2 regions of the Micromonospora sp. NPDC049662 genome follow, and region 1 is predicted to be linked to the other one. Evidence: riboswitches for the same ligand, from Rfam matches in the RefSeq annotation. Region 1 holds a riboswitch; the other holds the start of a gene.

Region 1 (7,770 bases):
AGGCGGCCGTGCGCGAGATCCTGCGGCGTCTCTACGTGGGCAGCGAGATCGGTCAGGGCTACCTGGGCGACGAGGACAACGGCGAGATGTCGGCCTGGTACGTCCTCAGCTCGCTGGGCATCTACCCGTTGCAGGCCGGGTCGACCCACTGGGCGATCGGCTCGCCGCAGTTCACCCGGATGACCGTCCACCGACCGACCGGCGACATCGTGGTCAACGCCGCGAACAACAACAACCGCAACGTGTACGTGCAGAGCGTGAAGGTCAACGGCAAGAAGCAGCGCGACGTCTCCGTCGAGGTGTCCGCGCTCGCCAGGGGCGGAACCATCGACTTCCAGATGGGACCGAACCCGTCGTCGTGGGGCACCGGTCGCGACGCCACACCCCCGTCGCTGACCAGGGGCGACGCCGTACCGCAGCCGTTGCAGGACGTCACCGGGCCGGGCCTCGGCACCGCCACCGTCAGCGGCGGTCCGGACGCGTCGACGCTGTTCGACGACTCGTCCACCACCCAGCTGACGACGTCGTCGGGCACGCCGCAGATCGGCTGGACGAGCCGTGGCGGACGGCAGAAGCCGACCTACTACACCATCACCTCCGGCGCGACCGCGGGCGACCCGGCGGACTGGCGGTTGCAGGGCTCCACCGACGGCCTGACCTGGAGCACGCTGGACGCGCGGGCGGGCGAGGTGTTCCGCTGGCGCAACCAGACCCGGCCGTTCCGGATCGACAAGCCCGGACGGTACTCCCAGTTCCGCCTCGTCGTGACGAAGACGGTCGGCGCGGCCCAGCCGACCCTCGCCGAGATCGAGCTGCTCGCCGGGGGCGACCTCGACCTGGGCGGCGGTGACATCACGGTGACCGCCACCGATGGCGTGCACGCCCGCTCCGGCGCGCCCGCCACGATGGCCCTGGCCACGGTCACCGGTGGCGTCGCCGACGACTACCGGGCCACGATCGACTGGGGTGACGGGTCACCGGCCACCGAGGGCACCCTGACGCTGAGTTCCCGGGAGGTCTACCGCGTCAGCGGCGAGCACACCTACGCCACGCCGGGCTACCACCAGGCGAGCGTCACGGTGACCGACGGCGTCGGTCAGGGCTCGGTGACGGTCGGCGTCGACGTCACGTACGCGGCGAACTCCGGCCTCACCGCGGCGTTCGACAGCGTGTGTGTCGGCGACGAGGGCACCCTCGCGGCGGACTGCGACGCGAAGTCGTGGGCGTACTCGCGGGCGGCCCTCGCGGCGGCCGGCGTGACCCAGGGGCAGCGGCACCAGGTGCCGGGCACCGCGCTGGGCTTCACCCTGCCGCAGGTCCCGGCCGGGCAGCCGGACAACGCCACCGGCAACGGCGCGACGATCGCGCTGCGCCTGCCGGCCGACGCCCGGAGCATCTCGTTCATCGGCGCCGGTACGCAGGGCAACCAGGCAACGACCGGCACGGCGACGTTCAGCGACGGCAGCACCGCGAGCATTCCGATCCAGTTCAGTGACTGGACGCTGGGCGGCAACGCCAACGGGACGCCGTCCTACGGCAACATCGTCGTCGCGAAGTCCGCGTACCGGCTCAGTGGCACGAGCCGCGACGGCGCCCAGCCGTTCCTGTTCGCCACCACGCCGTACCAGATCCCGGCGGGTAGGACGCTGGTCTCGGTGACCCTGCCGACGCAGACCGGCGACCCGCGCTCGGCGGGCCGGATCCACGTGTTCGCCGTCGCCGACGACGGCACGCCGGCCGCCGCGCTGGTGACCGCCGCCCCGGGCGACCAGAGCGTCGACGCCGGGCAGGTCCTCACGGCGAACCTCGGATCGGTGACCGGCGGTCTTCCCGACCCGACCGGCTACCACGCCCGCGTCCAGTGGGGTGACGGCACGGTTCCGGACGACGCCACGATCGGTGCGGACGGCGCGCTGAGCGGCCGGCACACCTACGCCCGTGCGGGCGCCTACACGGTGCGCGTCACCGCGTGGGACACGGTGTCCAGCAGCACCGCGAGCTTCACCGTGACCGTCCGGCGGGCCGGGGCGGCCACCACCCTCGCGGTGTCCGGCACACAGTCGGTCGCCGCTGGGGACGCGGTCACGGTCGTCGGCAGCGGGTTCGCCGCCGGCGAGCGGGTGACGGTGGGCCTCGCGGCCGGCACGACCCGCGAGGTGACGGTCTCGGCGTCCGCGACGGGCACGGTCCGCGCGACCGTCGCGACCTCCGGGGACACGCCACCGGGGCGGTACGCCGTACGCGCCACCGGCGCGTCCTCCGGTACGCCGGCGACGGCAACCGTGCAGGTGACCGTGGGCTCGACGGACCCGGCCTACCAGCCGCGCCTGTCGTTGCCCACGCCGTCCGCGCCGCGCGGCACGTCGATCACGGTCGACGGCTCCGGCTTCGCGCCGAACGAGGAGATCACGGTCAGCCTCGGCGACGGCCGTCGGGTCGGCACGGTACGCGCGAACGGTGACGGCATCGTCGCCGGCGGGACCGTCGGCGTCCCGGATGCGACGGAGCCCGGGGTCACCAGCGTGACGCTGTCCGGGTCCCGCTCGAAGGCGACGGTGTCCCGACCGTTCACGGTCACCGTCACGAAGTAAGCCGGAAGCACATCAGTCGGGCGGGCCGTTCCTCACGGCCCGCCCGACCTGCGTTCCAGGCCCGCCGGGCGTGTATTCCAGGCCCGCCGGGCCCTGTGTTCCAGGCTCGCCGGGCGTGCGTTCCAGGCCTGCCCGGCACCCGTCCGGGCCGCCCGATCTCAGCTCTGAGCCGCCCGATCTCGGCTCCGAGACGCGGGTCGCGCGACTGCCCGCCGACCTCGCTGCCCCGGATCTGGGGCAGCTCGACAGGAGCCGTGGTAGACCCTCGTCACCCGTTCGCCGGTGCCGGCGCCGCGTCCAGGCGGAACTGCCAGCTCGGGCCGTGGCCGGTGAGTCGGACGATCGCCAGCGGCGCGACGTCGAACTGCCGGTACGTGGCCAGCGGCAGATCCAGGGCGTGCACGAGCGCGACCCGGATCACCAGCGGGTGCGTGACGGCGGTGACCCGTCGGCCGACGTCGCGCTGCGCGTCCAGCCACCGACCGACGCGCTGGCGTACCGCGAGGATCGACTCACCGCCGTGCGGCGCGGCGTCCGGCGTGGACAGCCATTCGCGCAGCGCGTCCGGCCGCGTCGCGGCGATCTCCGCGAGGGACCGGCCCGACCAGTCGCCGTAGTCACAGTCGGCCAGGGCCGCCTCGACGGTGGGCGCGAGCCCGAGAACCTCGGCGGTCTCGACGGCCGCCGCCGCGGGGCTGGACAGGCATGCCACCGCGTCGCCTGCGCGACGGCCCGCAGCGGCGGGGGACAGGGCGAGGGCGGCACGCCGGCCGCCCTCGTCCAGGCTGTCGTTCCCGCCGAACCGGGCCTGCCGCAGGGCGGCGGTGTGACCGTGGGCGACCAGCCGCAGGCTGGTGGCGCTCACCCGGCCAGTCGTGCGTCGGCGACCGCGCGCTGGCGGTGCATCAGGGCGGCGAAGAGCAGGCCTATCCCGGTCCACAGCACCATCTGGGTGCCGAGCGAGGCGAGGCGGAAGCTCCACAGCAGCGTCGCGGGGAAGTCGCCGGGGACCTCCTGGAACGACGGCAGCGCCACATAGGACACGACGGTGACCAGCAGGAAACCGCCGACCGCCGCGCTGGCCCGCAGCCACACGGGCGCGCGCTCACCCACCGACCGGTAGCCGAGCGAACCGGACCAGACCGCGACCAGGCCGAGTACCACCATCAGCAGGTAGGTGACCGTGCGCTGGTTGATGGTGGACGGGTCGCCGACGGCCGGCGGATTCGGCGGGTACTTGAGGAACGGCACGATCACCGTGCCGAGCAGCGCACCGCCGGCCAGCAACAGCCCGGACCGCCCGTCGTCGGCGGTCCGCCGACGACGGGCCAGCAGGACGTACGCGCTGGCCAACAGGCCGCCCATGGCGGCGCCGAACAGGCCGGTGGCCAGGAACAGGCCGCCGCGTTGGCCGTTGCGGCCGATCAGGGCCTCCTCGCCGTGCTGGTGCCCGTCGGCGGCCTCCTCGGCGTGCTGGTGCCCGTCGGCGGCGGCCTCCGCGTGCGTGGCCGCCTCCTCGATGGCGATGGCCGCCTCGACGTGTGGTTCGCCGACGACGTAGGCGAACGTCCCGGCGATCAGGCCGGCCACCAGGCCGGCGAGCAGCCCGCGCAGCAGGACCGTGACGAACGTGGGTGCGGTGCCGGTGTCGCTCAGTGGCACGGGACACCGAGCAGGTGCCGGCCGTCGTGCATCAGCTCGTGCAGGTACATCCCGCTGCGCGAGACCGCCCCCTGATCGAAGGCGACGAGGTAGGCCAGCAGGGCGAGCACGGCGACGGTGGCCAGGACCGTCCACAGGAGACGGGTCGGGACAGCGGGGTGCGACAGCGGCTGGCTGGACGTGGAGCTGGACATGCGTGAACGAACCTCCTCGGGGATGACGCGTCCCCATCGCAAGGCTGCGGACGACCGAGCGTCCTGGCTCGCGCCCCCCGGGCTGGGGGCCGCTCACAGTGGCGCGACCGCGCCGGATTCTCACCGGCTTCCCTCGCGTCGCCGCAGATAGTGGGTCGACCGTATCGGTGCCGGTTCGCCTCGGTCAAGCCGATGGCGACGGTCGGGGCGGCACCGCCTCGTCGGCCGGCTCCGAGCCGATCGACGAGGGTCGTCATCGGCGACCGCGACACGCCGAACCCGACATGTGGGGTGTGACAAACGTGCTCGCCCCTATATATGGTGTCGACCGCAGCTGGTTCGTCCACTCCTGGTGAGTGGTCGAGGCAAGAGGGAACCCGGTGCAAGTCCGGGACTGTCCCGCAGCGGTGAGTGGGAACGACCGCCGTCATCAGCACTGGGCCAACGGCCTGGGAAGCGACGGCCAGTAGGTGACCGGGCAGGCCCGGTCGCGCCCGCGAGTCCGAAGACCTGCCAGCGCGCCGCGTACCCGACCCTCGGGTGCGCGGCGGTCCGAGGCCGCGCGGAACGGCTGACGCCACCTCGCCCACGCCCGCGCTGGCCTGGCGTCGACGGCGTCCGTCTCCCCGCGTCCGAGGGCCCTTGAGGTCTCGAACTCCCGAGGAGTGAGTGGTGACAGTCACCCAGGTGGTCCCGGTCAGCGGCGAGGCCGCGCGGCGGACCCCGATGCAGGTGCGCAAGCGCGACGGCGGCACCGAGGCCGTGGACGTGAACAAGATCGTCCGGGCGGTCGAGCGGTGGGCCGACGACCTGACCGAGGTCGACCCGATGCGGGTGGCCACCCGCACGATCAGCGGCCTCTACGACGGCGCGACCACCGCCGAGCTGGACCGGCTGTCCATCCAGACGGCGGCCGAGATGATCGGTACGGAGCCGCAGTACTCGCGCCTGGCCGCGCGGCTGTTGGCCGGCTACGTCGACAAGGAGGTGCGGCGCCAGGGCATCACCTCGTTCAGTGCGGCGATCCGGGCCGGCCACGCCGAGGGTCTGATCGGTGACGAGACCGCCGCGTTCGTCGCCGCGCACGCGGAGACGTTCGACGACGCCGTCGACCCTGACGGCGACCGCCGCTTCGAGTACTTCGGCCTGCGCACCGTCTACGACCGGTACCTGCTGCGTCACCCCACCACCCGGCTGGTGCTGGAGACGCCGCAGTACTGGCTGCTGCGGGTGGCCTGCGGCCTGTCCCGTACGCCGGACGAGGCGGTCGACTTCTACCGGCTGATGTCCAGCCTCGCCTATCTGCCCAGCTCGCCGACTCTGTTCAACTCCGGCACCCGACACACCCAGATGTCCTCGTGCTATCTCGTGGACTCGCCGCGCGACGAGTTGGACTCGATCTACGCGCGCTACGCCCAGGTCGCGAACCTGTCCAAGTTCGCCGGTGGCATCGGCATCGCGTTCTCCCGGGTCCGGTCCCGTGGCGCGCTGATCCGGGGCACGAACGGGCAGTCCAACGGCATCGTGCCGTGGCTGCGCACACTGGACGCGAGCGTCGCGGCGGTCAACCAGGGCGGGCGGCGCAAGGGCGCGGCCTGCGTCTACCTGGAGCCGTGGCACCCGGACATCGAGGAGTTCCTCCAGCTCCGGGACAACACGGGCGAGGACGCCCGGCGTACGCACAACCTCAACCTGGCCAACTGGGTCCCGGACGAGTTCATGCGCCGGGTCGAGGCCGACGAGATGTGGTCGCTGTTCGACCCCGACGAGGTGCCCGAACTGCCCGATCTGTGGGGCGAGCGGTTCGACGCCGCGTACCGGGCCGCCGAGGCGCAGGGCCGCTACGTGCGGCAGCTGCCGGCCCGCGAACTGTACGGGAAGATGATGCGGACCCTGGCCCAGACCGGCAACGGCTGGATGACCTTCAAGGACGCGGCCAACCGGCTGTGCAACCAGACGGCCGAGCCGGGCAACGTGGTGCACCTCTCCAACCTCTGCACCGAGATCATCGAGGTGTCCAGCGACGACGAGACCGCAGTCTGCAACCTCGGCTCGGTGAACGTCGCCGCCCACCTGACCGATGAGGGCATCGACTGGGAACGGCTGCGCGCCACGGTGCGTACGGCGGTGACGTTCCTCGACCGGGTCATCGACATCAACTACTACCCGACCCCGCAGGCGGCGGCGAGCAACCCCCGTTGGCGGCCGGTCGGGCTCGGGCTGATGGGGCTGCAGGACGTGTTCTTCGCGCTGCGGCTGCCGTTTGACGCACCGGCCGCGCGGGAGCTGTCCACCCGGATCAGCGAGGAGCTGTACCTGACCGCGCTGGAGACCTCCGCCGACCTGGCCCGCGACTTCGGCGCCCACCCGGCGTTCGCGCAGACCCGGGCCGCGCGGGGGCGCCTGCAACCGGACCTGTGGGGTGTCGAGGGTACGCAGGCCGCACGCTGGACCGCGCTGCGTCAGCGGGTGCGGGAGTACGGGCTGCGCAACTCGCTGCTGGTGGCGGTCGCGCCCACCGCGACGATCGCGTCGATCGCCGGCTGCTACGAGTGCGTCGAGCCGCAGGTGTCCAACCTGTTCAAGCGCGAGACGCTGTCGGGGGAGTTCCTCCAGGTCAACACGGCTCTCGTACGCGAGTTGAAGGCCCGTGGTCTGTGGACCGAGCAGATCCGGTCGGCGATCAAGCGGGCCGAGGGGTCGGTGCAGTCCGTCATGGAGCTGCCGGCCGACGTGCGGGAGCTGTTCCGCACCGCGTGGGAGCTGCCGCAGCGGGCGCTGATCGACCTGGCCGCCGCCCGCGCGCCGTTCATCGACCAGTCCCAGTCGCTGAACCTGTTCCTGGCCTCGCCCACCATCGGCAAGCTCTCCTCGATGTACCTGTACGCCTGGAAGACCGGTCTGAAGACCACCTACTACCTGCGGTCCCGGCCGGCCACCCGGATCCAGCAGGCCACCGTCAGCGCGGTGCCGCCCGTCCTCCCCGTCGCGGTCGACGCCGAGGCGCTGGCCTGCTCGCTGGAGAACCCCGAGTCGTGCGAGGCGTGCCAGTGACCGTCGCCGACACCACCACGGACAGCACCACCGACGCGAGGACCACGCACATGCTGCTCAACCCCGGGATGGACCTGACTCTCCGTCCGATGCGCTACCCGCACTTCTTTGACCGGTTCCGGGACGCCATCCGCAACACGTGGACGGTCGAGGAGGTCGACCTGCACGCCGACCTCGCCGACCTGGACCGTCTGTCGCCGGCCGAGCGGCACCTGGTCAGCCGCCTCGTCGCGTTCTTCGCCACCGGCGACACGATCGTCGCCAACAAC
Region 2 (7,770 bases), on a different contig from region 1:
GGGTACCTCCGGTCGGACTCGCACTGATGACACCGCCCGCGCCCGTCGGGTTCCGCCCCAGCGGAGTCAGATTTCTCCCACCCGCCGTGCAGCCTATTGCCAGGAATCGGTGCTGAACTGGGAGTGGCGTCGAAGGAGAGGGGCTGGGCATGGGCTGGTTCAACCGGCGGTCTCGCGGCGGCGAGGCGACCCCGACGAAGCTGGACCGTGAGGCCACCCGGGACGACCTCGCCGCGCTGGAGGCGTTCGTCGCCAGCCGGCGAGGGGTGGAGTTCTACCTGGAACCGGAGACGACCGCCACCGACACCACCGTGGTCGCGATCGCCTACGACGGTGAGTGGATCCGTCGCCGCACCGGCACACCCCGGGCGGCGGGCGACATCGCCCGCAAACACGCGGTGCCGCTGTACGAGGCGGCCCGCACCGGCTACCCGGAGCGGATGCGGGTGTGGAATCGGGCCCACCCGGAACGCCACGCCCGCTGAGCCGGTCAGGCCGTAACCGGGCTCAAGCGGGTTTCGCCTGCGCGAGTGATCGCTGGATGAGCGTGAGGACGGGTGGAAGGATCAGCTCACCGCCGCCGATCGTGGCGCCAGCGTTCACGTGGTGGGGCGTGCCGTCAATGTCGACCACCAGCGCGCCAGCCTCCCTGGCGATGACGACGCCCGCGACGGTGTCCCACGGGTTGTTGTTGAGCATGACGAACGCGTCGATCCGGCCGTGCGCCAACCAGGCGAGGTCGATTGCGGCTGACCCGTGCATGCGTATCCGTTGGACGTGTCGGGTGAGCTGCTCGGTGATGGCGAGTCGCTCGGTGTTCTTCCGGCTGGCCTCGGCACCGACCGCATAGTCGCCGATGGCGACGACGGCGTCCCGCAGATCGGTGACCTGGCTGGCGCGGATGCGCCGGTTGTCGGCATAGGCGCCGTGCCCCTGCACGGCGTGGTAGCGGGTGCCGAGGAACGGAAGGTCGATGACACCGAGGACGGCGTGTGTGCGGTGGATGAGGCCGAGAGAGATCGCGCACAGGGGCGAGCCGTGGATGAAGTTGACGGTGCCGTCGACTGGATCGAGTGCCCAGGTCAGCGCGCTGGTGTCGCCGCTGCTGCCGTACTCCTCACCGAGGAAACCGATGTCAGGCGCCTTGGCGGCCAGATGCTCGCGGACCGCTCGCTCGATGGCGTAATCCACGTCCGAGGCCATGTCGCGGTCACCCTTGAAGGTCAGCGCACCGGGCTGGAGCCTGCGCATCAGGTCGTGGGCCAGGTCGACGGCCTCCTGTGCGAGAGGGAGGAGGTGCGCGTAGCCGGTCATAGCTGGCGGCTGCGCTCCCACAGCGAGTTGAACATCTCGTCGAATATCGGGTAGAGGCCGGAAGGGCTGGGGCTGGCGCTGCGCTCGATGACCAGCGTCGGGCAGTCGACACCGCGCATCTGCGGTAGGTAGTGCTGGACAACGCAGAGTCGACCATCGATCAGAAGGACGTTGGCGCGGATGGATTCGTCGTAGACGCCGATGGTGAGGTTGTCCCGGGCATCCGCCGGGAGCCGGTCACGAATGCGGCGGGCCAAGTTCTGGATGTTGAGTTCGGTGAGCGCGCTGAGGTGCCCATCTGGATAGTCGTCCTCCCGCTCCTGCCGCCTGATCGCCTCGCCGGCCGGGTCAAGGAACAGGCAGCGGAGGCGGGTGCCGGCGGCGAGGAGTCTCAGGAGGCGATTGTCGCCGTACTGCTGACAGATGAGGTTCAGTGACAGCCCGGCCGCTCGGATGTCCGTGGCATGGTCGAAAAGGGCTTGCGGGGGCAGCTCCGCCATAAAATCTGATCGGCTGGAATAGATCGCGCTGACATCAGCGCATTGGTTCCGTACGGCCGTGCTGAGCTGGTGTCCGGCGAGGTCCGGGGCCGGCTCGCGTTCGCCGAGGAGAAGCGTCATTCGTGCGTGGCGGGGCATGGACAGGCCGGTGCAGATGCGGGTGAGGACATCGATGCTGCTGACCCGGCGGGCACCGCTGGTGATCTCGCTGATCTGAGCCTGGCTGAGGCCGGTGGCGACGCCGAGAGTGGTCTGGCTGGCGCGGGTGGCTCGCTGGACGAGGCGGAATACCTGAGCGATGTTACGAGCGGCCAGGGCGTCGAGCATGTCAGTGGTGTCCCACAGCAGGTCGTCAGTGGTAAGCGTGGCAGTTGTGCGGACGCTCACGGCTGGCTTCCTTCCTGCTACAAGGGCCGAGGGCCAGCTTATCCAGTAGTGGGATGGCATGCCGGGAGGACATCCAGAGGGCGGATGAAAGTTATCCATCGAGGATTCACCCGCCGTGATGGATCGCTGCGGTTGTGGTGAGCAGGGTCGTGGTGTGAGTCTGCGGTCCCGCCCCCACCTGCCCATGCGCCCCGCCTGGTTGTGCCGCAACTGTGCCGCAGCATGGCCATGCTCCCGCGCCCAACTCGATCTCGTCGCCGAGTTCTACGGTCACTCGCTGGCGCTGGCCCTCTACCTTACGTCCTGCATGAACGAGGCCATCCACGACTTGTACGGTCTCGGCGGTCGCCCCGACCTTGCCCTGATGCACGCGCGTTTCCTCGGCTGGCTGTCGTTGACTCGCCGGCCGCGTCGCTTCAACCATGAGTGACTCGCCCCGATATCTTCGCAGGTCAATGTGGTGCTCGTGACCGGGCGGCACCGGGGTCCGCGTTGACCGGCGGCGCGAGGGTGTGGCAGCATTCGCGGCCTGACGGCAGTGAAGGAAGTCGGTGCGAATCCGACGCGGTCCCGCCACTGTCACCGGGGAGTGATCCCCCCTCGCGAGTCACGGCCGTGTGTCTGCGGTTGGAAGGCCGGGGGAGAGCGTCGATCCGGAAGCCAGGATACTTCGGCCGTCGGGACGTACCCCAGGGCGTGGACACCCGAGGAGGACCCGATGACGCATGGCGTCTTGCGCACCCACGAGCACCGTCGTACCCCGAGCGGCGGTCGCACCGCCGCGCCCCGACCCGGCCGCACAACCGCGCCGGCATCCGCTCGCTTGGGCGTCGTTTCCCGCTGAGTTCCGCGCCACGCCACCCGTCGCCGCCGGCCCCGTGCCGGTGAGCGGTCCGGGTCGCGGTGCCCGCTGAACCCCGCGCCCACCCGCACGTCGTCGCCGAACCGCTTCCGCGAGCGCGCCGACGTTACCGTCCGGAGCCTGCCGTGCGCATTCTGCTGCTCTCCACCGCCGACACCGACCTGCTGGCCGCCCGCGCCAGCGACGCCGACTACCGGCTCGCCAACCCTGCCCGGGTGGCGGCCGACGAGGTGCCCGCCCTGCTCGACGGGGTCGACCTCGCCGTCGTACGCCTGCTCGGCGGTCGGCAGGCGTGGCCGGACGGCCTCGCCGCCGTGCTCGCCAGCGGCGTGCCCACGGTCGTCCTTGGCGGCGAGGCGCTGCCGGACGCGGAGCTGATGGCGGTCTCCACGGTGCCGTCCGGGGTGGTCGCCCAGGCCCTCGCGTACCTGGTCGAGGGTGGCCCGGACAACCTGGGGGAGTTGGCCCGGTTCCTCTCCGACACGGTCCTGCTCACCGGGGAGGGGTTCGCACCGCCCGCGCCGACCCCGGCGTACGGCGTGCACGGCGAGCACCCCACCGAACCGGGTCGGCCCACCATCGGAATCGTCTTCTACCGGGCGCACGCCCTGGCCGGCAACACCGCGTTCGTCGACGTGCTGGCCGAGGCGGTCCGCGCGGCCGGCGGCAACCCCCTGCCGATCTTCTGCGGCTCGCTGCGCGGGCTGACGGCCGGCGCCGGCCCCCTCGGGCTCTTCGCCCGCTGCGACGCGCTGCTGGTCACCGTCCTCGCGGCCGGCGGCGCGGTCGCCGCCGACGCCTCCTCCGGCGGCGACGAGGACGCCTGGGACGTCGGCGCGCTCGCCGCCCTGGACGTGCCGGTCATCCAGGCGCTCTGCCTCACCAGCACGCGCGAGCAGTGGGCCGCCAGCGACGCCGGACTGTCCCCGTTGGACGCGGCGATGCAGGTGGCCATCCCCGAGTTCGACGGCCGGATCGTCACCGTGCCGTTCTCGTTCAAGCAGGTCGACGCCGACGGTCTTTCGGTGTACGCCGCCGACCCCGAGCGGGCCGCCCGCGTCGCCGGGATCGCGGTGCGGCACGCCCGGCTGCGGTACGTGCCGAACGCCGACAAGCGGATCGCCGTGGTGCTCAGCTCGTACCCCACCAAGCACTCGCGGGTCGGCAACGCCGTCGGGCTGGACACCCCGGCCTCGGCGGTCCGGCTGTTCGCCGCGCTCGCCGAGGCGGGCTACGACCTCGGCGGCACGCCGCCGCCCACGGACGGTGACGCGCTGATCCACGCGCTGATCGCCGCCGGCGGGCACGACGTGGAGTGGCTCACCCCGGATCAGTTGGCCGCCGCCGAGGCGCGGATACCGGGGCAGACGTACCGGCGCTGGTTCGAGGCGGTCCCGGTCGAGCTGCGCGAGCGGATGCGGCAACACTGGGGCGAGCCGCCCGGCGAGCTGTACACCGACGGCGGGGACGTCGTGCTGGCCGGGCTGCGCTTCGGCAACGTGGCGCTGCTGATCCAGCCGCCGCGTGGTTTCGGGGAGAACCCGATCGCCATCTACCACGACCCGGACCTGCCGCCGAGCCACCACTACCTGGCCGCGTACCGCTGGCTCGCCGCGCCGGTCTCCGACGGCGGCTTCGGCGCGGACGCCGTGGTGCACCTGGGCAAGCACGGCACCCTGGAGTGGCTGCCCGGCAAGGGCCTCGGCCTGGCCGCCGGCTGCGCGCCCGACGCGGTCCTCGCGGACCTGCCGCTGGTGTACCCGTTCATCGTCAACGACCCAGGCGAGGGCACCCAGGCCAAGCGGCGGGCGCACGCCGTGGTCATCGACCACCTGGTGCCGCCGATGGCCCGCGCCGAGACCTACGGCGACCTGGCCAAACTGGAGCAACTGCTGGACGAGTACGCCACCGTGCAGGCGCTCGACCCGGCGAAGGTGCCGACCGTGCGGGCGCAGATCTGGGACCTGGTCCGCGCCTCCGAGCTGCACCACGACCTGCACACCGAGGCGATGCCCGACGCGGACGACTTCGACGACTTCGTGCTGCACCTCGACGGCTACCTGTGCGAGGTCAAGGACGTGCAGATCCGCGACGGCCTGCACATCCTCGCCGACGCGCCCACCGGCGAGCCGCGGGTCAACCTGGTCCTCGCGGTGCTGCGCGCCCCGCAGATCTGGGGTGGCGTCCAGGCCCTGCCCGGCCTGCGGCAGGCCCTCGCCACCGCGTACGGCCTCGACGAACAGGAACTGCTTGCCACGCCGGGCCAGCGGATCGCCCTGCCGGCCGCGTTGACCGACGCGGTGGACGGGCCGGCCGGCACCGCCGCCGATGCCATCGACCTGATCGAAACCCTCGCCCGGCGGCTGGTCGTCGGCATGGAGACCCTGGGCTGGACCGCCGACACGGCCGAGGCGGTCGTCGCCGAGGTGACCGGCCAGCCGATCCCGGACGCCGCCGAGGTGCTGCGCTTCGCCGCCACCGAGTTGGTGCCCCGGCTGGTTCGCACCACCGACGAGCTGACCAACACCCTCGGTGCGCTCGACGGCCGGTTCGTGCCGCCCGGCCCGTCCGGCTCACCCACCCGGGGCCTGGTCAACGTGTTGCCCACCGGCCGGAACTTCTACTCCGTCGACCCGAAGGCCATCCCCAGCCGCAACGCCTGGGACGTCGGCGTGGCCCTGGCCGACTCGCTGCTGGCCCGGCACCTCGCCGACACCGGCGCGTACCCCCGCTCGGTGGGGTTGACCGTGTGGGGCACCAGCGCCATGCGGACGCAGGGCGACGACATCGCCGAGGTGCTCGCGCTTATCGGCTGCCGGCCGGTGTGGGACGAGCGGTCCCGGCGGGTCACCGGCGTCGAGGTGGTGCCGACCGCCGAGCTGGGTCGGCCCCGCGTCGACGTCACCGTACGGATCTCCGGGTTCTTCCGCGACGCGTTCCCGCACGTGGTGGCGCTGCTCGACGACGCCGTCCGGCAGGTCGCCGCCCTGAACGAGCCGGCCGAGGAGAACTACCTGCGCGCCCACGTGGCCGCCGACCTCGCCGAGCACGGTGACGAGCGGCGGGCCACCGCCCGGATCTTCGGCTCCAAACCCGGGGCGTACGGCGCGGGCCTGTTGCCGCTGATCGACGCCCGGACCTGGCGCAGCGACGCCGACCTGGCCGAGGTGTACGCGGTGTGGGGTGGCTACGCGTACGGCCGGGGCCTGGACGGGCGGGAGGCGCGCGCCGACATGGAACGCTCCTTCGCGCGGATCGCGGTCGCGGTGAAGAACCAGGACACCCGCGAGCACGACATCGTCGACTCCGACGACTACTTCCAGTATCACGGCGGGATGGTGGCGATGGTCCGCCACCTCACCGGCACGTCCCCGGCCGCGTACGTGGGCGACTCGGCGATGCCGCACGACGTGCGGACCCGCACGCTGGGCGAGGAGACCCGGCGGGTGTTCCGGGCCCGGGTGGTCAACCCGAAGTGGATCGCCGCGATGCGCCGGCACGGCTACAAGGGCGCGTTCGAGCTGGCCGCCACCGTGGACTACCTGTTCGGCTACGACGCCACCGCCGGTGTGGTGGACGACTGGATGTACGAGCACCTGGCCGCCGCGTACCTGTTCGACGACACCACCCGCGAGTTCCTGGAGAAGTCCAACCCGTGGGCGCTACGCGGCATCACCGAGCGGCTATTGGAGGCCGCCGACCGGGGGCTGTGGGCCAAGCCCGAGCCGGCCACCCTGGACCGCCTGCGCGACACCTACCTGGCCAGCGAGGGCGACCTGGAGGACCGGGCATGACCACGACCTACCCGCTCAGCGCCGTGCTCGGCATGGCCGACATGCGGCTGGCGTTGCTGCTCAACGCCGTGTCCCCGGCGATCGGTGGGGTCCTCGTGCGGGGCGAGAAGGGCACCGCCAAGTCCACCGCCGTACGCGCCCTCGCCGCGCTGCTGCCCCCGGTGCGCCGGGTCGCCGGCTGCCGCTTCGGGTGTGATCCGGCCGAACCCGACCCGGGCTGCCCGGACGGGCCGCACCCGGTCGGGGCGGCCGTCGAGACCGGGCCGGCGCGCCTCGTCGAACTGCCCGTCGGAGCGGCCGAGGACCGGGTGGTCGGGTCGCTGGACCTGGAGAAGGCCCTCGGCGAGGGCGTACGCGCCTTCGAACCGGGCCTGCTCGCCGCCGCCCACCGGGGCGTGCTCTACGTGGACGAGGTCAACCTGCTGCACGACCACCTCGTCGACCTGCTGCTGGACGCGGCGGCGATGGGCCGCAGCCACGTCGAGCGCGAGGGCGTCTCGGTCAGCCACGCGGCCCGGTTCCTGCTGGTCGGCACCATGAACCCGGAGGAGGGGGAGCTGCGCCCGCAGCTGCTCGACCGGTTCGGGCTGACCGTCGAGGTGAACGCCAGCCGGGACCCGGAGATCCGGGTGGAGGTCGTCCGCCGGCGGCTCGCCGCCGACGCCGACCCGGCCGGGTTCGCCGCCCGCTGGGCCGACGCCGACGCCGAGATCGCCGCCCAGGTGGCCGCCGCCCGCCGCCGGCTTCCCGGGGTACGCCTGCCGGACGCCGCGCTGCGGCAGATCGCCGAGGTGTGCGCGGCGTTCGACGTGGACGGGATGCGCGCCGACATCGTCACCGCGCGTACCGCCCTCGCCCACGCCGCCTGGCACGACCGGGACCGGGTCACCAGCGACGACGTGCGGGTGGCGGC

The links. Region 1 has a riboswitch for cobalamin ahead of AB0J36_RS00170 (ribonucleoside-diphosphate reductase subunit alpha). Riboswitches for the same ligand answer to the same signal wherever they lie in the genome.
Region 2: another riboswitch for cobalamin. It lies ahead of cobN (cobaltochelatase subunit CobN); the one in region 1 lies ahead of AB0J36_RS00170 (ribonucleoside-diphosphate reductase subunit alpha).

The regions. Positions count from the first base shown of each region.
Region 1 is NZ_JBFAOC010000001.1:42,218-49,987, reverse strand. Features, by position in the region: gene AB0J36_RS00190 (GH92 family glycosyl hydrolase) at 1-2,591, shown strand, start outside; gene AB0J36_RS00185 (histidine phosphatase family protein) at 2,860-3,456, opposite strand; gene AB0J36_RS00180 (CbtA family protein) at 3,453-4,253, opposite strand; gene AB0J36_RS00175 (CbtB domain-containing protein) at 4,244-4,447, opposite strand; cobalamin riboswitch at 4,506-4,579, opposite strand; cobalamin riboswitch at 4,766-4,980, shown strand; gene AB0J36_RS00170 (ribonucleoside-diphosphate reductase subunit alpha) at 5,174-7,501, shown strand; gene AB0J36_RS00165 (ribonucleotide-diphosphate reductase subunit beta) at 7,552-7,770, shown strand, end outside.
Region 2 is NZ_JBFAOC010000007.1:21,441-29,210, reverse strand. Features, by position in the region: gene AB0J36_RS07660 (RNA polymerase sigma factor) at 1-24, opposite strand, end outside; gene AB0J36_RS07655 (hypothetical protein) at 150-485, shown strand; gene AB0J36_RS07650 (inositol monophosphatase family protein) at 508-1,314, opposite strand; gene AB0J36_RS07645 (DUF5919 domain-containing protein) at 1,311-2,201, opposite strand; gene AB0J36_RS07640 (hypothetical protein) at 2,509-2,631, shown strand; cobalamin riboswitch at 2,743-2,872, shown strand; gene cobN (cobaltochelatase subunit CobN) at 3,189-6,857, shown strand; gene AB0J36_RS07630 (VWA domain-containing protein) at 6,854-7,770, shown strand, end outside.